Regions from separate parts of the Variovorax sp. ISS6 genome, predicted to be linked through region 2. Evidence: predicted binding sites of a transcription regulator. Region 2 holds the regulator's gene; each other region holds the start of a gene.
What was found. The regulator LexA, encoded in region 2, represses DNA repair genes until DNA is damaged. The targets are predictions, from matches to a motif close to ACTGTATNNNNATACAGT.
Positions count from the first base shown of each region.

Region 1: the regulator LexA is predicted to act here: its motif matches at 3,243-3,260, upstream of recA (recombinase RecA).
Region 3: the regulator LexA is predicted to act here: its motif matches at 5,831-5,848, upstream of AC1HIL_RS41335 (error-prone DNA polymerase).

Region 1 covers NZ_JAWRZC010000001.1:701,945-709,852, forward strand. Annotated here, with positions in the region: gene argC (N-acetyl-gamma-glutamyl-phosphate reductase) at 1-328, shown strand, start outside; gene AC1HIL_RS03205 (hypothetical protein) at 382-1,134, opposite strand; gene AC1HIL_RS03210 (hypothetical protein) at 1,209-1,625, opposite strand; gene recX (recombination regulator RecX) at 1,612-2,067, opposite strand; gene recA (recombinase RecA) at 2,135-3,196, opposite strand; gene AC1HIL_RS03225 (MarR family winged helix-turn-helix transcriptional regulator) at 3,343-3,828, shown strand; gene AC1HIL_RS03230 (response regulator) at 3,902-4,573, shown strand; gene AC1HIL_RS03235 (sensor histidine kinase) at 4,611-6,050, shown strand; gene AC1HIL_RS03240 (sporulation protein) at 6,060-6,269, opposite strand; gene AC1HIL_RS03245 (biotin--[acetyl-CoA-carboxylase] ligase) at 6,284-7,111, opposite strand; gene AC1HIL_RS03250 (SET domain-containing protein) at 7,114-7,827, opposite strand.
Region 2 covers NZ_JAWRZC010000001.1:4,598,789-4,606,696, forward strand. Annotated here, with positions in the region: gene adk (adenylate kinase) at 161-817, shown strand; gene AC1HIL_RS21345 (asparaginase) at 890-1,852, opposite strand; gene lexA (transcriptional repressor LexA) at 1,925-2,599, shown strand; gene AC1HIL_RS21355 (hypothetical protein) at 2,777-3,160, shown strand; gene AC1HIL_RS21360 (D-2-hydroxyacid dehydrogenase family protein) at 3,345-4,352, shown strand; gene AC1HIL_RS21365 (MFS transporter) at 4,357-5,514, shown strand; gene AC1HIL_RS21370 (3-hydroxyacyl-CoA dehydrogenase) at 5,683-7,203, shown strand; gene AC1HIL_RS21375 (oxepin-CoA hydrolase, alternative type) at 7,212-7,908, shown strand, end outside.
Region 3 covers NZ_JAWRZC010000003.1:18,514-26,421, forward strand. Annotated here, with positions in the region: gene AC1HIL_RS41315 (sensor histidine kinase) at 1-179, shown strand, start outside; gene AC1HIL_RS41320 (hypothetical protein) at 262-510, shown strand; gene AC1HIL_RS41325 (SOS response-associated peptidase family protein) at 539-1,519, shown strand; gene AC1HIL_RS41330 (response regulator) at 1,771-2,403, shown strand; gene AC1HIL_RS41335 (error-prone DNA polymerase) at 2,582-5,794, opposite strand; gene AC1HIL_RS41340 (hypothetical protein) at 6,202-6,846, opposite strand; gene AC1HIL_RS41345 (Nramp family divalent metal transporter) at 6,957-7,908, opposite strand, start outside.

The sequences.
Region 1 (7,908 bases), 3.9 Mb from region 2:
GGTCGGCAATTTCAAGCAGGGCATGCTGGTGCAGTTGCCGCTGCACCTCGACCTGCTGCCCGGCAAGCCGAAGGCCGGCGACCTGCACGAGGCGCTGGCCGCGCACTACGCGAAGAGCAACACGCCCGAGCAGTTCGTGAAGGTGCTGCCGCCCACCGAGGACGGCAAGCTCGACGCTTTGGCGCTCAACGACACCAACCAGCTCGAGATCCGCGTGTTCCCGAACGAGGACCACCGCCATGCCGTGGTGATCGCGCGCCTCGACAACCTCGGCAAGGGCGCGAGCGGCGCCGCGGTGCAGAACCTCAAGCTGATGCTGTCGCTCTGAGGCGCGGCTTCCCCGCTCAAAAAGGCGCCGGCTCCCCGGCGCCTTTTTCGTTTTCAGCCCACCAGCCAGAGCCCCGTGCCGAACAGCGCCGCATGCAGCGCGAGCACGATCCAGAACGGCATGCGCGAGGGTGTCGACATCTCCTGCAGCGTCTCGTGGATGCGTCGCGCGATCAGCGCGCGCAAGGCCGGATCCTGCGCGGGCGCCGCGCCGCCCGACGCCACGGGCAACGGCGGCTCGCCCTGCGCGGCGCGGCCCTGCTGCCACTCGGCCAGCATCTCGCTGAGCGGCAGCCGGTCGAGCACGAAGGCGATCACCGCCCGCACCGCCTTGCCGTCGCCGAGCACCGGCGCGAGCTGCGCGCTCAGCGCATCGACCGAGAGCCAGTCGCTCGCGCGCCGCAGCGCCCCGTGGGTGCGCGGCATCGATTCGATGCGCCCGGCGATGGCATCGCCCAGGCGCTGCGCCACCGCTTCGCCGCGCGCGGCCACCAGATGCTGCATCGCGCGCGTGCGGCCTTGCGACACGCCGAGGATCACGTACACGCCCATGAAGAGCGCCAGCAGCACGGCCACCAGCAGCGGCGGCGAGGTCAGCAGCGCGAGCGCCGCGCCGACGCCGCCCGCGCGTGCGCCGGGATAGCCGGGCCCGCTCAGCTGGCCCAGGTAGTAGAAGAAGGCGCCGCCGCCGAGCAGCGCGCCGAAGAAGATGCCCTTCGCGACCGAAGCGACGAAGGCCGCGCCGGCGCGGGCGCCGGTGCGTATCAACGAGGGAGGCTCGGATGGGTTGGCGGGGTTCGATGACATGGCGCGGCTCCTCCTCGTTGTTCGAAGCCGCGGATCATGCCAGCGGTCTGGCGCGGCCCCGGCCGCCCGGCCGCTCAGCGGGCCGGCGCCTCGAGCAGCGCCCGCAGCGCGCGCAGGTCGCGCGCGATCCATTCGGCGTCGTGCGCGAAGGCGGCGTCGTCCATGTGCGGCTGGCGCAGCAGCGTGAACTGCAGCTCGCAGGCGCCGGGCGCCACGCCGACGACACGAAACGGCACGTAGACCTCGGGCACGCCCTCGGGCGCCACCCAGTGGTCGAGCACGCCGAATTCGTTGGCCGGCGCGAAGCGCAGCACCGCGCGACCGCCGGGCGTGGTCGCGACCCAGTGCTCGCCTTCGCGCGCCAGCGCGCCGTCGGCCAGGCCGCTGGCCCATTCGGGCAGGCGCGCGGGATCGGCCGCCAGCGCATAGGCCGCGCGCCAATCGCAGGCCACGCGCTGCGTGATCACGCGCGAGAGTTCATTCGAGTTCATCGATGTCGCTCCTCAGCACCTTGGCCGCCACCGCGGCCGAAAAGCCCCGCGCCATCAGGAAGCGGGCCTGCCGCGCGCGCTCCTTGGGATCGGCGGGCGGGGCGTCGAAGCGGCGGCGCCAGAGCGCGGCCGCGCGTTCGAGCTCGCTGCCCTGCAGCCCGGCCACCGCCTGCGAGATGGCCTCGGCGCCGATGCCCTTGGCCTGCAGTTCCTGCCGCACGCGCGCCGCGCCGAGCCGGCCCGCGCGCTGGTGCAGCACCGAGGCGACCACGCGCTCCTCGCTGATGAAGTCCTTGGCCGCGAGCTCGTCGAGCGCGGCCTTGAGCGTGCCCGGCTCTTCCTCGTAGCGCGCCAGCTTGCGCTCGAGCTCGCCACGGGAATGCTCGCGCTGGCTCAGCAGACGCAGCGCGCGGCCTTTCAGGGAAGGAGCATCGAATGCCATCGGAAATGCAGGGGCGGAAAAGGAAAGCGGGGCGGCCGCAGGCGCCCCGCTCGCAGGCATCGGCCGGTTATTCGGCCGCGCCGGCCGCGTCCGCCGCCAGCAGCGGGATGCCCAGCGACTCGCGCACCTTGTTCTCGATCTCGCGCGACAGCTCGGGGTTCTCGCGCAGGAACTCGCGCGCGTTGTCGCGGCCCTGGCCGATCTTCTCGCCGTTGTAGGCGTACCAGGCGCCCGACTTGTCGATGATCTTGGCGGTCACGCCCATGTCGATGATCTCGCCCTCGCGGCTGATGCCCTCGCCGAACAGGATGTCGAACTCGGCCGTCTTGAACGGCGGCGAGACCTTGTTCTTCACCACCTTGACCTTGGTTTCGTTGCCGATGGCCTCGTCGCCCTTCTTGATGGTGCCGATGCGGCGGATGTCCAGCCGCACCGAGGCATAGAACTTCAGCGCGTTGCCGCCGGTGGTGGTTTCGGGCGAACCGAACATCACGCCGATCTTCATGCGGATCTGGTTGATGAAGATGACCATGCAGTTGGTCTTCTTGATCGTGGCCGTGAGCTTGCGCAGCGCCTGGCTCATCAGGCGGGCCTGCAGGCCGGGCAGCGAGTCGCCCATCTCGCCTTCGATTTCGGCCTTGGGCGTGAGCGCGGCGACCGAGTCGACCACGATCAGGTCGACGGCGCCCGAGCGTACCAGCGAGTCGACGATCTCGAGCGCCTGCTCGCCGGTGTCGGGTTGGCTGATCAGCAGGTCGGACAGGTTCACGCCGAGCTTCTGGGCGTACTGCACGTCGAGCGCGTGCTCGGCGTCGACGAAGGCGCAGGTGCCGGCCTGCTTCTGCATGGCGGCGATGACCTGCAGCGTGAGCGTGGTCTTGCCCGAGGATTCAGGACCGTAGATCTCGACCACCCGGCCGCGCGGCAGGCCGCCGACGCCCAGGGCGATGTCGAGGCCCAGCGAACCGGTGGAGACCACCTGGATGTCCTCGAGCGCCTCGCCTTCGCCGAGCCGCATGATCGTGCCCTTGCCGAACTGCTTCTCGATCTGGGCCAGCGCGGCCTGGAGGGCCTTGGCCTTTTCGCTGTTGGCACCTGCGATGCTCGAGCCCTTGACGACTGCGTCCATGTGAAAAACTCCTTGAAGATCAACGGGTTGTGTACTGCCGGATCCATCTGCTTTTAACTACAGCCTGGATGCTTGAACAGTAGTGTAGGGGCGGATGGATTCGAGTAAACCCATTTTTTGGTCAGTTTGCTTTACCATTTGACGCCGTGAGCGACACCCCTTTTCCCCTCGACCCCGATGCCTGGCGCCAGACCCACCTGGGCCGGCTGCTCGGCCACGCGATGCGGCGCTTCGACGAGCGCGTGCTCGCGCTGATGGCGCACGACGTCGACGTGCCGCTCGCGCTGTCGAACCTCGCGGCCCGTGCGCAGGTCAGCGCGGCCCACATCCACATCACGCGCCACCTCGCGCGCGAGGGCTCGCGCCTGACCGAGCTCGCCGAGCGCGCCGGCATGACCAAGCAGGCCATGGGCGCGCTGGTCGACCAGTGCGAGGCCTGGGGGCTGGTCACGCGCGGGCCCGATCCGCTCGATGCGCGCGCGCGGCGCGTGCTGTTCACGGCCGACGGCCTGGCCTGGCTCGAGGCCTTCCGCCAGGCGGTGACGCAGGCCGAGCGCGAGTTCCGCGCCAGCGTGGGCGACGAGGTCGCCACCGTGGTAACCATCGGTCTGGAAGCCTATACGGCGGGCTAGACTCCCTGCCGAGCGGAGACAACGAACGTGCAACGGCGCCGCCCCGCGGCGCGAACCGGGCTGGAGGTGGGCTATGCGGATTCTGATTGCCGAGGACGACCAGGTGCTGGCCGACGCCCTGCTGCGCAGCCTGCGCACCTCGGGCGCCGCGGTCGACCACGTGGCCAACGGCTCCGAGGCCGACACCGCGCTCATGACCCACAGCGAGTTCGACCTGCTGATCCTCGACCTCGGCCTGCCGAGCCTGCACGGCATCGAGATCCTCAAGCGCCTGCGCGCGCGCGGCTCGCAGCTGCCGGTGCTGGTGCTGACGGCGGCCGACAGCGTGGAGGAGCGCGTCAAGGGCCTGGACAACGGCGCCGACGACTACATGGCCAAGCCCTTCAGCCTGCAGGAGCTCGAGGCGCGCGTGCGCGCCCTCACGCGCCGCGGCATGGGCACCACCAGCAACGCGATCAAGCACGGCCCGCTGGTCTACGACCAGGCCGGCCGCGTCGCCACGCTCGACGGCAAGATGGTCGAGCTGTCGGCGCGCGAGCTGGGCCTGCTCGAGGTGCTGCTGCAGCGCGCGGGCCGGCTGGTCAGCAAGGACCAGCTGGTGGAGCGGCTGTGCGAATGGGGCGAGGAGGTGAGCCTCAACGCGATCGAGGTCTACATCCACCGCCTGCGCAAGAAGATCGAGAAGGGCCCGGTGCGCATCGCCACGGTGCGCGGGCTCGGCTACTGCCTCGAAAAGATCCAGTGACGCCCGCGCGGCCGCCAGGCGCGGCGGGTCCGGCCCGATGAAACTCTTCCAGCGCGCGCAGCGCTCCCTGTTCGGCGAGATCCTCGACTGGATGCTCACGCCGCTGCTGCTGCTGGTGCCGGTCAGCATCGGCGTGACCTGGCTGGTGGCGCAGGGCATCGCCAACGCGCCCTTCGACCGCGCGCTCGAGCACAACGTCGAGACGCTGGCGCGCATGGTCACGACGCAGAAGGGCGGCCCGCGCTTCGAACTGCCGCAGTCGGCGCGCGAGATCCTGCGCGGCGACGATGCCGACCGCGTGTACTACCAGGTGCTCGACAGCCACGGCGCGCTGCTCAGCGGCGAGCGCGACGTGCCGCATCCCAGCCTCGACGAGCCGCCGGTGATCGGCCAGGTCTCGCTGCGCGACGGCGAGATGAACGGCAAGCCGGTGCGCGTGGCCTCGGTCTGGCTGGCCGGCGAGCATCCCGACGCGCCGCCCGCGCTGCTGCAGATGGCCGAGACGCGCCAGAAGCAGTCGCTGCTGGCGGCCGAGATCATCAAGGGCGTGCTGCTGCCGCAGTTCGCGATCCTGCCGCTCGCGGTGCTGCTGATCTGGCTGGCGCTGGTGCGCGGCATCAAGCCGCTGTCGGTGGTGGAGGCGCGCATCCGCGAGCGCCGCCCCGGCGACCTGAGCCCGCTCGACGAATCCTCGGTGCCGCTGGAGGTGGTGCCGCTGGTGTCCTCGGTCAACGAGCTGCTCGACAAGCTCAACGATTCCATCGACACGCAGAAGCGCTTCCTGGCCGACGCGGCGCACCAGCTCAAGACGCCGCTCGCGGGCCTGCGCATGCAGGCCGACCTGGCGCAGCGCGAGAACGCCAACGCCGACGAGCTCAAGCAGTCGCTCAAGCAGATCGGCCGCGCCAGCGTGCGCGCCACCCACACGGTGAACCAGCTGCTGTCGCTGGCACGCGCCGAGGGCAACAGCGCCGGCGCCCATCGCCAGCCCTGCGACCTGGCGCGGCTCACGATCGAGGTGGTGCGCGAGGCGGTGCCGCGCGCGATCGAGAAGCGCATCGACCTCGGCTACGACGGTGTCGATCCCGGCTCGCGCGGCGTGGTGCTCGAGGGCAACCCGACCCTGCTCAAGGAGCTGGTGCGCAACCTGGTCGACAACGCGATCAACTACACGCCCTCGCGGCCCGAACGCGCCGGCGTGATCACCGCGCGGGTGCTGGCCGATCCCTTCGGCCGGGTGCTGCTGCTGCAGGTGGAGGACAACGGCCCGGGCATTTCCGAAGCCGACCGCGAGCTCGTGTTCGAGCCCTTCTACCGCGTGCTCGGCAACGAGGCCGACGGCTCGGGCCTGGGACTGCCGATCGTGCGCGAGATCGCGAACCAGCACCATGCGCAGGTGACGCTCGAGGACGCGCATCCCGAGCGGCAGCCGCCGGGCGCGCGCTTCACGGTGCGCTTCGAAAGCGCGCCGGCCTGAACGGCTGGCCTATCGGGCGCTGGTGTCCGACGCGCCGGCCTTCGGCGGCTCGGCGCGGATCTGCAAATACTCGGGATGGATCTGCCGCGTGAGGCGCTGCGGATCGCGCTCGTCGAGCCCCGCCGGCGCGAGACCGAAGCCCGCGAGGTCGCCACGCGACCACAGCCAGTAGCCGCCGTTGAGAACCAGCAGGGCGATCACGAGCAGGCGCAGCGGCATCGCGGCGTCCGGTCTCAGAGGGCCATGCCGCGCGGCCGCACGCTGACTTCGTCGCTGACGATGGCCTGCAGGCCCTCGGCCGTGCGCACCTGCAGCTCGCCGGTCCACGAGACGCCTTCGCACAGGCCCGCGCGGCCGTCGCTGAGCACCACCTCGCGCCCGCGCAGCACGTCGCGCGCCGCGAAGCGCTCGGCGAACGGCGCGAAGCCGCGCGCGCCGAAGGCGAGCACGTCGCGCACCAGCGGCGGGATCAGCTCGGCCAGCACCGCGGGAGACGTGGCGTCGGGGCGCCACTGGCGCATCCAGGCGGGCGGCGTGCGCATGCCCTCGGCCTCGCGCGCGCCGATGTTCACGCCGATGCCGATCACCACGTAGCGCGGCGCCGGTGCGGCACCGCCGGCATGCGGCAGCGCGGTCTCGATCAGGATGCCCACGAGCTTGCGCTCGTCGACCCAGAGGTCGTTGGGCCACTTGAGCCCGAGCCTGGCCGCGCCCGTGGGATCGAGGTTCTCGGCCAGGCTCACGCCGACCGCGAGCGAGAGGCCCGACCAGTCGGCCGGCGCGAGCGGCAGGCCCAGCGAGAAGGTCAGCGACGGCGCGACATCGTCGCCGGGCTGCTGCGCGCTCTGCCAGGGCCGGCCGAGCCGGCCGCGGCCCGCGGTCTGGCGCTCGGCGACCAGCAGCACGGGCTCGGTCCGCCCGGCGCGCGCGCGCCGCATGAGTTCGGTGTTGGTGGAATCGACCTCGGCGACCACCTCGGCCGCGAAGCCCGGCAGCAGCGGGGCGACCGCGGCGGCGATCCGCTCCTCGTGCCACCGCAGGGCGCTGCCGCCGGCGGCCATGCTCAGAGCCCGCCGTTGCCGGCCGCGACGGGGGCGGCCTCGGCGACCGCCTCGGCCTTCTTCGGCTTGGCCGGCTTGTCGGCCTTCGCTTCCTTGTCCTTCTTCTTGCCGTCCTTCTTCTTGTCCGACTTCCTGTCGGCCTTCTTTTCGGCTTTCTTCTCCGCCTTCTTGTCGGCCTTCTTCTTTTCGGCCTTCTTCGCTTCCTTCTTCTTCGCCTTCTTCTTTTTCTTCTTGTCGTCCTCGTCGTCGTCCTTCGGCGTGAGCAGCGTGCCGCGGCATTGCTCGGAGCCGCAGTAGCACGGGAACTCGGACAGCAGCTTCTCGGTGTACGGCTCGTCGATGATCAGGCCGTAGTCGTAGTTGAGTTCCTCGCCGGCCGCGATGTTGCGCAGCGCCTTGATATAAACGCGCCCATCGACCTCGTCGGCTTCGCAGTTGGGCTCGCACGAGTGGTTGATCCAGCGGGCCGCATTGCCGTCGACGTTGCCGTCGATCACGCGCCCGTCGTCGATGTGGAAGTAGAAAGTGTGATTCGGCTGGGCCGGATCGTGCGGATGGCGGCGCAGGGCCTCCTTCCACGTGATGATCTCGCCCTTGTATTCGATGATCCGCTCGCCTTCGGCCAGGTCCTGCACCGCGAACACGCCGTTCCCATGAACGGAGGAACGCCGCGTCTGGATTCGGCGGGCGTTGGAAAGTGGGGATTTGGAAGGCATCGCCGAAGTCTGTTAGTTTGAATATGCACACATGCGCGTGCGCGTGTGCGCACGCGAGAAGCCGCCGAGTATAGAGAGAGC
Region 2 (7,908 bases):
TCCTAAGTACTGCTTTCCCGCCATCGGCGCCCTCGATGTCCGGCGAAATTGTTCACGGGGCCGCGTGCTATCCTCGACGCAATTCCGTCCGCCGCACTCTGTCTTTGTCGAGGAGTGCGTGCGCGACGCGACACAAATCCAAGAACCCTCCGAGGACACCATGAGACTGATTTTGTTGGGCGCGCCCGGGGCGGGCAAAGGCACGCAGGCGGCCTTCATCTGCCAGAAGTACGGCATTCCGCAGATCTCCACCGGCGACATGCTGCGTGCCGCCGTCAAGGCCGGCACGCCGCTGGGCCTGCAGGCCAAGGCCGTGATGGATGCGGGCGCGCTGGTCAGCGACGACCTCATCATCAATCTCGTGAAGGAACGCATCGCCCAGCCCGACTGCGCCGAAGGCTTCCTGTTCGACGGCTTCCCGCGCACCATTCCGCAGGCCGACGCGATGAAGGCCGCGGGCGTCAAGCTCGACTACGTGCTCGAGATCGACGTGCCCTTCGGCGACATCATCGAACGCATGAGCGGCCGCCGCTCGCACCCGGCCTCGGGACGCACCTACCATCTCAAGTTCAACCCGCCCAAGGTCGAAGGCAAGGACGACCTGACCGGCGAGGAACTGATCCAGCGCAAGGACGACGAGGAAGAGACCGTGCGCAAGCGGCTCGACGTCTACAGCCAGCAGACGCGTCCGCTGGTCGACTACTACTCGGCCTGGGCCAAGGCCGATCCGGCCGCCGCGCCGAAGTACCGCGCCATCCAGGGCGTGGGCACGGTCGAAGAGATCACGCAGCGCGCCCTGGCCGCACTCAGCAGCTGAGCCCCGGCTCGAATCGCGAGCCGCGCGCGGGCCCCGGGTCCCGCGACGCGGCTTTTTCTTTGCCCCCCGTTTTCAGATCAGCGCGAGCGTCAGCGCGATGCGCGCCTTGACCGGCGTCAGCGTGCCCGCGTCGCGCAGCTTGTCGCCCGGCTTCGCCAGGATGCGCCCCTGCGTGCAGCGGGTGGCGCGCAGCACCGCGATGCCGGCCTCCTGCGCCTCGAGTGCGGCCGCCTCGAGCGCATGGTGCAGCGTGCCGTTGCCGGTGGTCGCCAGCACGAGGCCGCGCAGCGGCGAGGTGGCCGCGCCATGCGCACGCAGCGCATGGATCAACGCACCGCTCGCGCCCGCGTGGCTCGTCACGATCTCCACGCGCGGCCATGCAGCCTCGTCCTCGGGAAGACGGTCAAGGACCGCGCCTGCTTCCGAAGACGGCCAGCCACGCACGCGCCGCACCTCGCCCTCCTCCACGTAGCCCACCGGCCCCGCGTCGCCCGCGTCGAAGGCATCGAGCCGGTAGGTGTGCACCTTCTGCACGTCGAAGGCACCGAGCACCGTGCCCGCGCAGACCGCGGTCACGCCCTGCGCATCCGGCGTCGCGGCCACGGCGATCGCGTCGCGCACGTTCTGCGGGCCGTCGGGCGACAGCGCGGAGGCCGGGCGCATGGCGCAGGTCAGCACGATGGGCTTGCGCGGCGCCAGCACCGACTGGAGGAAGAAGGCGGTCTCCTCGAGCGTGTCGGTGCCATGGGTGATCACCACGCCGGCCACGTCGGGCTGCGCCAGCCAGTGGGCGCAGCGCAGCGCCAGCGCGCGCCAGATCGCGAAGGACATGTCCTTGCTGTCGACCTGCGCCACCTGCTCCGCCGCCAGCGTCACGCCAGCGGGCGCCTCGATGCCGCCGAGCAGGTCGGCCACGCCCACCTCGCCGGCGGTGTAGCCGATGTTGTCGCCGCTGTTCGCCGCGCGGCCCGAGATGGTGCCGCCGGTGCCGAGCACCACCACGCGCCGCGGATTCGAGGGGGAAGAAGTCGCCATCGCTTGCCAACTTTGAAAAACTGGTTAAAAATACAGGTACTGGATGTTCAGCCAGTGCCGCAAGGAACCACCATGCAGTTCGCCGTGAAGCTTACCGCCCGCCAGCAGCAGATCCTCGATCTGATCCAGAGCGCCATCGCCCGCACCGGGGCGCCGCCCACCCGTGCCGAAATCGCGAGCGAGCTGGGCTTTCGCTCCGCCAACGCGGCCGAGGAACACCTGCAGGCGCTGGCCCGGAAGGGCGTCATCGAACTCGTGAGCGGCACCTCGCGCGGCATCCGCCTCAAGGGCGATGCACTGCGTTCGCTCGCCGAGTCGCGCAACAGCCAGTTCTCGCTCTCGCTGCCCGGCATGGCCCAGCTCGCATTGCCGCTCATCGGCCGCGTCGCCGCCGGTTCGCCGATCCTCGCGCAGGAGCACGTCGACCAGACCTACTACGTCGAAAACACGCTGTTCCAGCGCCAGCCCGACTACCTGCTCAAGGTGCGCGGCATGTCGATGCGCGACGCCGGCATCATGGACGGCGACCTGCTCGCCGTGCAGGCCACCAAGGAGGCGCGCAACGGCCAGATCGTGGTGGCGCGCCTCGGCGACGAGGTGACCGTCAAGCGCCTCAAGCGCAACAAGCAGGTGATCGAGCTGCACGCCGAGAACCCCGACTACCCGACCATCGTGGTCCAACCCGGCGAACCCTTCGAAATCGAAGGCCTCGCGGTCGGCCTGATCCGAAACACCATGCTGATGTAGCCCCGCCGAGCCGGCCCGGCGGTCTGCATCGCCGAGCCGCTTCGCGGATCCGCATCCCGCATACCCCATCCGGTCGCCGCAGGTGGCGGGCGTATGGCGCTTGGTCGCCATCACCCTGCTGCGCCCGATGACAACGAATCCTGCCTGTGTTCAACCTCAAACCTTCTTGGAGTTCACATGGGAATCGCCCTCCTCACCTTCGTCGATCTTTGGATGCCGCTGCAATCGCTCGCGAACCGCTGGCTGCCCGCCCGCCCCGCGCGCCGCAACGATGAGAGCCTGTGCGCCAGCGAGCTGCGCTACGTGTCGGTACGGCCGTCGCGCGCGGCTCGTGGCGATGGCGCCCCGAACGCATTCCCGGCCACGCCCGCGGCGCAGGCGCCCTCGCGTCCGCTGCGGGTGGTGCGTCTCGTCGATCGCCAGCAGGGCGGCGCGCGCAACAGCAACCGGGTGGTGATCTCGGGCCGGATGGCCGACGTGTGCGCCGAGCTCGATCGCCTCGCCGCGCTCGAAGCGCTCGAAGCACCCGCCGGGGCGGCCCGCCCCGCGCACCTGCACTGAAAGCGTCCTTCGGCGCGTCTCGCGCGCCGCCTCGGGGCCGGGTCCATGGGCAACCTCGCCCTTTGCCCGGCCTTCGAGCCGCTTCTCCGGCCTTCGCCCCGTTTTCGCCCCTCGAGGGCGGCAGGGCCGTATCCAAACGTTCTACGGCGCGCCGATTCCATGCTGCGAGGCACAATGGCATGCCATGAATATTGTGATCCTCGACGATTACCAGGATGCGGTGCGCAAGCTGCACTGTGCTTCGAAGCTCGATGCCTACGCAGCCAAGGTCTACACCAACACCGTCAAGGGCATCGGCCAACTCTCGGTGCGCCTCAAGGACGCCGACGTGATCGTCCTGATCCGCGAGCGCTCCCAGATCTCGCGCCAGCTGATCGAGAAACTCCCCAAGCTCAAGCTGATCTCGCAGACGGGCCGTATCAGCAGCCACATCGACGTGGCCGCCTGCACCGAGCGCGGCGTGGCCGTGGCCGAGGGTTCGGGCTCGCCGCAGGCGCCGGCCGAACTGACCTGGGCGCTGATCATGTCGGCCATGCGCCGGCTGCCGCAGTACATCAGCAACCTCAAGCATGGCGCCTGGCAGCAGTCGGGGCTCAAGTCGGCCTCGATGCCGCCCAATTTCGGCCTCGGCTCGGTGCTCAAGGGCAAGACGCTCTGCGTCTGGGGCTATGGCCGCATCGGCCAGCTCGTCGCGCGCTATGGGCAGGCCTTCGGCATGCAGGTGGTGATCTGGGGCCGCGAGGCGAGCTGCACCAAGGCACGCTCCGACGGCTTCCAGGTGGCGCAGAGCCGCCAGGAGTTCTTCGCGATGGCCGACGTGCTGTCGGTGCACCTGCGGCTCAACGACGAGACCACCGGCCTGATCACGCTCGAGGACCTCTCGCGCATGAAGCCGACCTCGCTGTTCGTCAACACCTCGCGCGCCGAGCTGGTCGAGTCCGATGCGCTGCTCGCGGCGCTCAATCGCGGCCGCCCCGGGCTGGCGGCGATCGACGTGTTCGAGAGCGAGCCGCCGCTGCAGGGCCATGCGCTGCTGCGCCTCGAGAACTGCATCTGCACGCCGCACATCGGCTACGTGGAGCAGGAGAGCTACGAGATGTACTTCGGCCAGGCCTTCGACAACGTCGTGAGCTTCATCAAGGGCAACCCCACCAACATCGTCAACCCCGGCGCACTGCAGGTCCGGCGGTGAAACCGTGAGCCAGCCGGCGCCGAGGGGCGCACTCTGGGCGCTGCTCGCCGGCAACTTCGTGATCGGCACCGGGGTGATGGTGGTGCCGGGCACGCTCAACGAGATCAGCGTCTCGCTCGATGTCAGCGCCGCCACCGCGGGTCAGCTGATCACGGCCGCGGCCTTCGTCACCTGCCTCGGCGCGCCGCTGCTCGCGGCCGCGGTGGCCGGCTGGGACCGGCGCCGGCTGCTGGCCCTCACGATGCTGTGGTACGCCGCCTGGCACGCGGTGTCGGTCTTCATGCCGAGCTTCGGCGCCCTGTTGCCGGTGCGCATGCTGGCGGTGATCGCGCCGGCCATCTTCACGCCCCAGGCGGCCGCCTGCGCCGGCATGCTGGTGCCGCCCGAACAGCGCGGGCGCGCGGTCACCTTCGTCTTCCTCGGCTGGTCGATGGCCTCGGTGCTGGGCCTGCCCATCGGCGCGCTGATCGGCGGCCATTTCGGCTGGCGCGCGGCCTTCCTCGCGATCTCGGCGCTCAGCATCGTGAGCGCGGTCTCGGTGTGGCTCACGCTGCCCAACGGCATCCGGCCGGCGGCGCTCACGGCCGCGGCCTGGGCGCGCGTGCTGCGCAGCCCGGTGCTGATGGGCATCGTCTCGATCACCGCGCTGCAGGGCGCCGGCCAGTTCGTGCTGTTCAGCTACTTCGGCCCGATCCTCAAGCAGCGCTTCGGCGCCGACGCCACTGCGCTGAGCCTGATGTGGGGCTGGTTCGGCGCCTGCGGCCTGCTGGGCAACATGGTCGTGAGCCGCGTCATCGACCGCGCGGGCGCGGGCCGCATGGTGCTCGCGACCACGGGACTGATCGCGCTGAGCCTGGCGCTCTGGCCGCTGGCGGACAGCCTGTTCTGGATCGCGGTGGTGGTCTCGCCCTGGGGCCTGGGCTGCTTCTCGACCAACTCGGCGCAGCAGGCCCGGCTGGTGGGCCTAGCGCCCGCGCTGGCGCCGGGCTCGGTGGCGCTCAACAGCTCGGGCATCTACATCGGCCAGGCCTTCGGCGCCGCGCTCGGCGGCTGGCTGCTGGCGCGCGACGCCATGCACTGGATGAGCTGGGTCGGGCTCGCGCTGCTGCTGGTCGCCATCGTGCTCAGCGCGAGCATCGACCGCAGCCGCCGGCCGGCCTGAACGGCGCGGCGAAACCCCGTCGCACCGGCGCCCGCAGGCCTCCCCGAGAAACACCGGGGAAACCCTTCTCCCGCCAGACTGCAAAATCGCTGCTGCAGCGGACGGCGTGCGCACGCGCGCGGACGGCCCGCCCGATACCTCTCAACCTTTGAAAAACCCCAGCCACACATGACAGTGAACTACACCCGGATCGGCGTCGTCGGCGCCGGTGCCATGGGGCGCGGCATCGCCCAGATCGCGGCCCAGGCCGGCAGCGAGGTGCTGCTGCTCGACAGCTTCGAGGGCGCCGCGGCGCGCGGGCGCGATGCCATCATCGCCCAATGGAACAAGCTGCACGAGAAGGGCCGCATCGACGAGGCCACGCGCGATGCCCAGATCGCGCGCGTGAAGATCGCCGAGTCGGCGCAGGCGCTGGCCGGCTGCGACCTCGTGATCGAGGCCGTGGTCGAGAACCTCGAGGTCAAGCGCAAGCTGTTCGCCGAGCTCGAAGCCATCGTCGCGCCCGATGCGACGCTGGCCACCAACACTTCCTCGCTCTCGGTGACCGCGATCGCGGCCGGCCTCAAGCACCCCGAGCGCTTCGCGGGCTTCCATTTCTTCAACCCGGTGCCGCTGATGAAGGTGGTCGAGGTGGTGGCCGGCTTCAAGACAGCGCCCGAGGTCTGCACCCGGCTCGCGGGCTATGCCGCGCAGATGGGCCACAGCGCGGTGCAGGCGCAGGACACGCCCGGCTTCATCGTCAACCACGCCGGCCGCGGCTACGGCACCGAGGCACTGCGCATCGTGGGCGAAGGCGTGACCGACTTCGTGACCGTCGACCGCATCCTGCGCGAGCAGGCGGGCTTTCGCCTCGGCCCCTTCGAGCTGCTGGACCTGACCGCGCTCGACGTGTCGCATCCGGTGATGGAATCGATCTACCGCCAGTACTACGACGAGCCGCGCTACCGTCCGAGCGTGATCACCGCGCAGCGCCTCGCGGCCGGCGCGCTGGGCCGCAAGACCGGCGAAGGCTTCTACCGCTACGAGGACGGCGCCATGCAGCAGGCGCCCGAGGCACCGGCGCCGAAGCTCGACACCCTGCCCGCCGTGTGGGTCTCGCCACGCGCCGCGCGCCGCGCCGAGCTGCTGCGCCTGGTCAACACGCTGGGCGCGCAGATCGACAGCGGTGCCACGGCCTCGCCGCAATCGCTGATCCTGGTCGCGCCGCTGGGCTTCGACGTCACCACCGTCGCGGCCGTCGACCGCCTCGATGCCACGCGCACGGTCGGCATCGACATGCTGATCGACGACGCGGCCAGCAAGCGCCGCGTGCTCGCCACCAACCCCGCCACGCGGCGCGACATGCGCGACGCAGCCCACGCCCTCTTCGCGCGCGACGGCAAGGCCGTGAGCGTGATCCGCGACAGCGGCGGCTTCGTCACGCAGCGCGTGATCGGCACCATCGTCAACATCGCGGCCGACATGTGCCAGCAGCGCGTGTGCACGCCGGGCGACCTCGAGACCGCGGTGCAGCTGGGCCTCGGCTATCCGCGCGGCCCGCTGGCCATGGGCAACCTCTACGGTCCGACCAACATGCTCGAGGTGCTGTTCAACATGCAGACCGTCTACGGCGATCCGCGCTATCGCCCGAGCCCGTGGCTGCGCCGCCGCGGCGCGCTGGGCCTGAGCCTGCTGCACGAGGAAGAGTGAGCCGCGACATGACCGCCGAACTCAAGAGCACGAGCGAAGGTCGCACCATGGTGCTGACGATCGCCAATCCCAGCCAGCGCAACGCGCTCGGCCCCGAGATCTATGCCGCCGGCATCGAGGCGCTCAACGGCGCCGAGAACAGCAGCGAGATCCGCAGCGTGGTCATCGTGGGCGAAGGCCCGTGGTTCTGCGCCGGCGGCTCGCTGCAGCGGCTGCAGGCCAACCGGCAGCGCGAGCGCTCGGTGCAGGCCGAGAGCATCGAGGGGTTGCACAACTGGATCGACTCGATCCGCACCTTTCCGAAGCCGGTGATCGCGGCCGTCGAGGGCCCGGCCGCGGGCGCGGGCTTCTCGCTCGCGCTGGCCTGCGACTTCGTGGTGGCCGCGCGCGACGCGGTGTTCGCCGCCTCGTACAGCAACGTCGCGCTGTCGCCCGACGGCGGACTGAGCTGGCATCTCGCGCAGATGCTGCCGCGCCAGCTCGCGAGCGAATGGCTGATGAACGGCGAGCGCATCGGCGCCGAGCGGCTGCATGCGCTGGGCCTGGTGAACACGCTGAGCGATCCGGGCCAGGCCCTGGCCGGTGCGCTCGCGCTGGCCGCCAAGCTCAACGAGCGCGCGCCCAACTCGCTCGCGAGCATCAAGGAGCTGCTGAGCGAAGGCCGCGGCGCCACGCTCTCGTCGCAGCTGAGCCAGGAGCGCGACC
Region 3 (7,908 bases), on a different contig from region 2:
AGATCTTCGAGGCCTTTCACCAGGAGGCCAATGCAGATAGTGCCCGCACCAAGGGCGTGGGCCTGGGACTGGCGATCGTCAGGCGCTTCGCTGCCCTGCTCGAGTACCGGGTGATCGTGCGCTCGGCGGTCGGGCACGGCACGGTCTTCCGCCTGGTGATTCCCGTGGCCGAGACTTGAAAACCTAACCTCATACGTGTCCGTGCCAAACGGACCACGCGGGGCGGATGACCGATAATGGTCGTACGACAACCCGCCTACCATGCAGATACCATTCCACGCAGAAGAGCACGCTGGCTGGACTTTGCGGTACTTCGTCTCTGAGGGCGCAGGCCGTGTCGAGATTCTTCGCGACGAAGAAATCCACGCCAAGATTGAGCATCTGGGTGAATCGCGAACCTTGTCTCAGCGCCTCGACCTGGTCGACCAGTTGCGCACGCCGGCGTTCCGGTGGATGAAGGCGCAAGACGCGAAAGACTTTTCACTGACTCTTCCCACGCCCTTGGAGTGACCTCCGCAGGCCGTGAACGAGGTGACTCATGTGCTACTCCGCGGCCGTTCGATCTGATTTCAAAGCTTTCCAGCGGCTCTTTCCGAAGGCCAGGCTCGACCTGAAGTCGTTTTACGACACGTACTGGCGCCGCAAGAAGCCCACGAAGCCGCCTCTACGGATACCAAGGGCCGTCGACCGCATGTTCGCGCAGTCCGATGACGAAGCGCAGGAAGCCATCCGCACCCTGATTGAGGAACACGACGCTGCGTCGACGCGGGCGATCGAAGAGGATCTTTTCGTGCAGCGCAAGCGGTTGGTGACGGCGGAGCGAGCGCTGCAGGAAAAGCCCACGAAAAAAGCGAGCGAGGATCGACGCATCGCGAGCAAGAAGATCGCCGACGGGTTGGTCAAGCTGGAGAGCCTGCGCCGCACCGAGCTGCGCGAGAGCGATACAAGGATCTTCCCGGGGTGGATGGCGCCAGTGTTGATCATCGAGGACGGCGAGGCGGTGGTCCGACTCATGCGCTATCAGCTTCGTCCTGCCGGCAAGCCGGCGGACTTCGACCTGAAGTTCCCGGGTGCATACAACTCGCGCTTTGACAACCTCAGGCGCTTCTGGCGGCACGAGTTCGGCAAGACCCATGGGGTAATCCTCACGACCGCCTTTTTTGAGAATGTGAAGCGCCACGTCGCGGAGCATCGTGAGCTGCAGGCGGGAGAGGCCCCTGAGAATTTGGTGCTGCGCTTTGAGCCTCGGCCGCAGCAGGAGATGGTCATCGCCTGCCTCTATAGCCACTGGATTCCGCCCGCGGGTTCGGAGGAGCCGGACCTGTGGAGTTTTTCGGCTATCACCGACGATCCACCGCCTGAAGTCGCGGCCGCTGGCCATGACCGCTGCATCGTGCAGCTGAGCCGCGAGAACGTCGCAGCCTGGCTCCGCCCGGCAGATCACTCCCTCGATGCGTTGGAGTCCCTTTTGCAGGACAGGGAGGAACGTCCTTTCTATGAGCATCGACTTGCTGCTTGACGTTCCCCTTTCTCGCGGCTTTCTTGTTTTTCTATGCCGAGAATCTTAGGACGTCTGTGAAAGCGTTCGAGCCTTCCGGACACATACCGCGGCTCTCGTAGGCATGTCGCGTTCTTGCGACGTGAGATTGTCATATTCCCCGGCTCACTCGTAGGCCGACTTCGCAATTTGGGTCTGGGCTCGAAGAATGGCGAACTGGCGTGGCAAGGTGTCGGTTAGCTGCAGGCTCTGCCTCTTACCTCTCACTTGACATGATCAACATCGGAATCGTCGACGACCACACCTTGGTTCGGGCAGGCCTGAAGGCCTTGCTCTCCAGCTTCGAAGACTTCAACGTCGCGGGTGAAGCAAGGTCAGGTCGCGAGGCAATTGATCTCGTACGCACCACCCCGTTAGACGTGCTTATCCTGGACCTATCCATGCCCGGGCAAAATGGGATGGATTCGATTGGCTTGATCCGAGCCAAAGCACCCGATGTCGCGGTCTTGGTGCTTAGCGGATATCCGGAAGAGCAGTATGCGGTGGCACTCATCCGGCAAGGTGCGGCCGGCTACCTCAACAAGGACTGTGCGCCTGAGGATATTCCGAAGGCCGTCCGTGCCGTAGCCGACGGGCGTCGCTACATCACCCCTGTGGTTGCCGAAATCCTTGTCTCGGAACTCGAGAAAAAAGTGGAAGACGCGCCGCACAAGCGGCTAACGAACCGTGAATTTCAGGTGCTCATCCGACTAGCTAAGGGGGAGAACGTCGGATCGATCGGCGAGGCGCTATCGCTGTCGGTGAAGACCGTAAGCACGTACCGAACGAGGATCATGGAGAAGCTGGCGCTTCAAACGAACAGTGACCTGACCTACTACTGCCTGAAGCAAAAGCTGCTGGACTAAACGGTGGGCTTGGGCTCCGGAAGAGCCCTTGTCAGTGCCAGCAAGGCCATCAGACCATCCACATGCCAATGTCGGTGCCGAGACCTTGCATGAGTCGCGGATCGCCTTATGCAGAGGATTCAAGGGCAGCTGCAGACCCTGGGCGCGGAGGAGGTCTACAGGCCGGGGGGCCTTGCGCCTATCGGAAATCGCGGCTCGTCGCACGCAGTCCCGAGAGCAGCGGCGAGTGATCGCGCAACTCGAGCGCGATGAGTGAGTTCACGCCTTTCTCGCTCTGCCAGGTTCCTTCCACTGTCAGCAGGGTTGCTCCGCGCAATGCGCGGCGGTATGTCTCAGCGATCGAGGGCCAGACGATGATGTTGACCGTGCCGGTCTCATCTTCCAAGGTGGCGAAGATGACCCCGCTCGCCGTGCTCGGCTGCTGCCGATGTGTGACGATGCCGCTCGTGCAAACCCGCTGCTTGTCGCGCGCGCACATTCGAAGATCTTCCGCAGTCCACGCGCCGAACTCCGTCAGCTTGGGGCGAATAAGAGCAAGGGGATGGCTTCTCAACGTCAAGCCGAGCGTTGCGTAGTCGTCTGCCACATCGGCCCCTTCGAGAGGTTCAGCGAACCCAAGCGGGTCTTCCAGGGTAGGAGCATCGCGCAACATCTCGGGCGGCCTTGTGTCCACGCCGCGGGTCTCCCAGATCGCGTTTGGCCGCGCGCCCACAAGAGCGCGCAAAGCATCGGCATTCGCCAGGCACTGCAGATCGTGGGCATCGAGCGCGGCCCGCCTGGTCAAGTCCTCGACGGTCAAGAACGGTCCCCCGCCGCGCGCTTCCGAGATCCGCATCGCTGTTGCTTGGCGCATTCCCCTGATGCTGCGCATCCCGAGGCGCACTGCTCGAAGTGGCTCCCGGTAATCCGCGAGCCAGCGCGGCGAGGCCGCGCCTTGACTTGGCTCTTCGAGCGTGATGTCCCAGTCGCTGATCGTGACGTCGACGGGCCTGAGAACCACGCCGTGTTCGCGCGCGTCCCGCACCAGTTGTGCCGGTGCGTAAAAGCCCATCGGTTGGGAATTCAGAAGGGCCGCAAGGAAGGCGTCAGGGTGATGCCGTTTCAACCAGCAGCTGACGTACACCAGCAGCGCAAAGCTCGCGGCATGACTTTCCGGAAAGCCGTAGCTCCCGAAACCTTCGATCTGCTTCGCTATCTGCTCAGCGAAGGCCGCGGTGTAGCCCTTGGCCAGCATGCGATCGATTAGCTTTCGTTGATGCGGCTCGAGGCCTCCGCGCTTGCGCCAGGCGCCCATGGCGCGGCGAAGCTGATCGGCTTCGCCGGCGGTGAAGTCTGCCGCGAGCATCGCAATCTGCATGACTTGCTCTTGGAACAAGGGAACGCCGAGCGTGCGTTCCGTAGCCACGCGAATCTCGTCGCTCGGATACTCGATGGCTTCTTCGCCGGCTCGTCGGCGTAAGTATGGGTGGACCATGCCACCCTGTATCGGGCCTGGGCGCACGATGGCAACTTGAATGACCAAGTCATAAAAGCACGCGGGCTGCAGCCGCGGCAGCATCGTCATCTGCGCGCGACTTTCGATCTGAAAGACACCGACGGTGTCCGCAGTGCGGATCATCGCGTAGGTCGCTGGATCCTCTGACGGAACGTCTTGCATCTCGAAGCGTTGGCCAAGCTTCGCTCCGACCAGGTCGAGCGCGCGGTGGATCGCGGTGAGCATCCCGAGGGCGAGCACGTCGATCTTCAGCAGGCCCAGTGCATCAAGATCGTCTTTGTCCCACTGAATGACGCTGCGGTCTTCCATCGCGGCGTTTTCTACTGGCACCAGCCTGCTGAGTTTGTCGCGCGCGATGACGAACCCGCCCGTGTGTTGACTCAGGTGCCGTGGAAACCCGCGCACAGTCTCCCCAAGCTCCATCCATTGCTTGACGAGGAAGTCCTCCCGGTCCAATCCATTCTCGGCCAGGCACTCATCGGTGATCCACTCGTTCTCATCGCCGTGTGCTGTCTTGGCCAGCTTTTCCACCGTCTCGATCGGGAAGCCCAAGGCCTTGCCAACATCACGAATCGCTGACTTCGTCCGGTAGCTGGTCACGACGCCCGTGATCGCGGCGCGATCTCGGCCGTACTTCCGATAGATGTACTGCATGACTTCCTCGCGGCGCTGGTGCTCGAAGTCAATATCGATGTCGGGCGGCTCGCGGCGCTCCGCGCTGATGAATCGCTCGAACAGCACGTTCATGCGCTCGGGGTCCACTTCAGTGACGTACAGGCAATAGCAGACTGCGCTGTTTGCCGCAGAGCCGCGGCCCTGGCACAAGATGCCCTTGCCGCGTGCCCACCGCACGATGTCTTCGACCGTGAGGAAATAAGGCTCATAGGCGAGCTGCGCGATGATCTCGAGCTCGTGCTCGAGCTGCGCCCGCACCTTAGCGCTCAGGCCGCTCGGGAAGCGCTTCGCCGCCCCTTCGTATGTCAGCTTGCGCAGGTGACTCGTCGCGGTTTCGCCCTCCGGCACGATTTCCTCGGGGTATTCATAGCGGAGCTCTTCCAAAGAGAACGTGCATCGCCGCGCGATCGCGATCGTCTCGTGAAGCCACTCCTGTGGGTACTGGGCCGCGAGCTCGTTGCGGCTGCGCAGGTAGGCCATACCGTTGCACTGGAGCTCGAAGCCGGCCGTGCGCACCGTCTTGCCAATTCGAGTGGCCGTCAGCACGTCTTGCAAGCGCTTCCGTCCCAGGGAGTGCATGACGGGGTCCGGACTCGCGGCGATGGGCACGCCGGCCCTTTCGGCGGCTTGTTCGAGTATCCAGCTCCGCAGGTCGTCATCCAGGCCGAAAGGCCTCGGCGCTAGCACCCAGGCGCGATCGGGGAACCAGGCGCGCAGCCACATACACTGGCTGTAAATGCCCTCCACGGTGGCGTCTTTCTCCGGGAGGAGTAGCGCGAGGCAACCAGGCAGACCAGCAAGGTGCGGAGCGCGCGAAATCTTGCCCTCGAGATCGCCGACCAGCGCCGAATACTGACCCTTGTCACTTCGCCGCCGCGCGGCGGTGATCAGCTCCACGAGGTTTCCATAGCCGCGGCGATCCATTGCCAGAAGCACGAGGCGCGCGAACGGGGCGCCGGCGGCCGTATGGAACAGCATCTCCGTCCCCACGATGAAATGGAGCCCGCGCTCGCGAGCCTCAAGGTGTGCACGGACTACGCCCGCCACACTGCACTCGTCTGTGAGCGCGAGAGCGGAATACCGCTTTTCCGCTGCCCTTTCGATCAGCTCCTCGGGTTGGGATGCACCCACGAGAAAGGTAAACGCCGACCGGCAGTGCAGTTCCGCGTATGGAGGAGGATCATCCCCAGGCTTCCGGCCAGCGAGCTGGTCGAAATCCATGACTCCAAAGTCAGGATCTTCATGAGACGGCGTCTTACTGTACATACATACAGTATCGCCAGATTAAGGCATTTGGGTGATGGTTCTGGCGGCACATCAGCTCTCCGCCGCCTTTTGAAGGCCGCTACCGAAAAAATACGCCATAAAATCAATGACTTACGCCGCCTAGGGAGGTTCAACGTCCGGGAGCAACTCCACGACCGTTGCGACTTAAGGCGCTGTCCATCAGCACTTCCAGCACCGTAGCCTTGTCCCTTTATGCCAGCCTCATGCTCACCATGTACTGGTGTCGTTTCGTCAGCCAAGCGGCTGTGTAGGCGGATTTTCTCGTGAGCATGGCAATCTAGTCGGCGCCAACTCCTCGCCAAGCCAAACCGCGCGCGAGGCGGTTCGCGGGAAAAGAAAACTCAACGACGGGCCGCTTGCTCCGTCAGGTGCGTGGACAGGATCCGTGCGGCTGCTCTGAGTTGAGCAACTTTTTCTTCGGCGATCTCTTGCGAAATCACATCAAAGTGACAAGCCGTGCCTACAGCCTTTCCCTCGGCGTCAAAAACAGGGATGCCGCAGTACGACAGCATCACTCCCTGGTACGGGTGCCCTATCAGGCGTTTGTCGAGGCCCGAATCGCCGGTGAAGAAGGATCCATCACGCAGGACGTATTGGCAAAAACTGGACCCGCGCGGCACTTCGGCCAAGTAGGCCGGCCGTGGTTCACGCTGCTTGTCGGCAATCGCGACATTCACCATCCGATCGCCCACCAGGCGATAAACCGCTGAGTAACGATGCGGCACCCCATCGTTCAGAGCCTCCAACGCTGCGTCGAGCCCAGCGGTCGTGCAAATTTCGTCAAAAAGCTTGCTGAAACTCGAGTAGTTGCTGAGTTCCTCGGCTTGGAGTTGGATGGCGAAAAGCCGCTCGATTTCGTTTTCCCAAGCAGTGCCGGCGGCAACGAGCATTCGATCCGCCGCCGCAGGATCCGACGCCGCCAGCGCCTTGTCCAGCATCGGATACGCACGCAGGGCGACGCCGGCTTTTCGAAGCCGTTGCTCCATTTCGTAGTGCGTTGGGACCATCTGTAGACTTGCCAGAAACCCGCCACTATAGACCCGAGATGTGGGACATGCCGTTGAATTTCGGCTTCATCGCCCGAAACGACAGTGCGTTAGCTCCACAGGCTGGTCCAGAGAAAGGCCAGGGTCGCCAGCGCCATGACCGCGGTCGCGGCCCAGCCCAGCACCCGCCAGTGCAGCGGCAGCACCAGCTCGCCCATGAGGCGGCGGCTGCCAGCGGCCCACATGACGCCGACCATGATCGGCACCGACATCAGCGAATTGAGCACCGCCGCCCACACCAGCGCTTTCATCGGATCGACGCCGCACAGGCTGATGCCGATGCCGCAGGCCATGGCGGCCGCGAGGATGCCGTAGAAGGCGGGCGCCGCGCCCACCGGCTGCTCGAGCCCGCGGCGCACGCGCAGGAATTCGGCGCAGGCATAGGCGGCGGAACCGCCGAGCACCGGCAGCGCCAGCAGGCCCGTGCCGATGATCCCCAGCGCGAACAGCGCGAACGCCGCGCTGCCGGCCACCGGGCGCAGGGCCTCGGCCGCCTGCGCGGTCGAGCTCACGTCGGTCTGGCCATGGGCATGCAGGGTGGCGGCCGAGGCCACGATCATCGAGAAGGCGATCGCGTTGGAGAAGCCCATGCCGACCCAGGTGTCGAGCCGCAGCCGGCGCAACTGCGCGCGGGCCTGCGCGGGATGGGTCCGCAGCGCATGGTCGTGCGGCACGCGCTCGATCTCCTCCACCTCCTGCGCCGCCTGCCAGAAGAACAGGTACGGGCTGATCGTGGTGCCGAGGATCGCCACCACCATCTTGATGCTCTCGGCATCCCCGTGCAGGCGCGGCAGCAGCGCGCCCGCGAGCGCGGCCTTCCAGTCGACATGCGCCACCAGCGCCACGCCCACGTAGGCCAGCAGCGAGAGCGTGAGCCACTTGAGCACGCGCACGTAGCGGTGATAGGGCAGCCAGGCCTGCAGCGCCAGCGACAGCAGGCCGAAGCCCAGCGCATAGAGCGCCTCGGGTCCGCCCAGGCCCAGCCGCGCGACCTCGGCCATG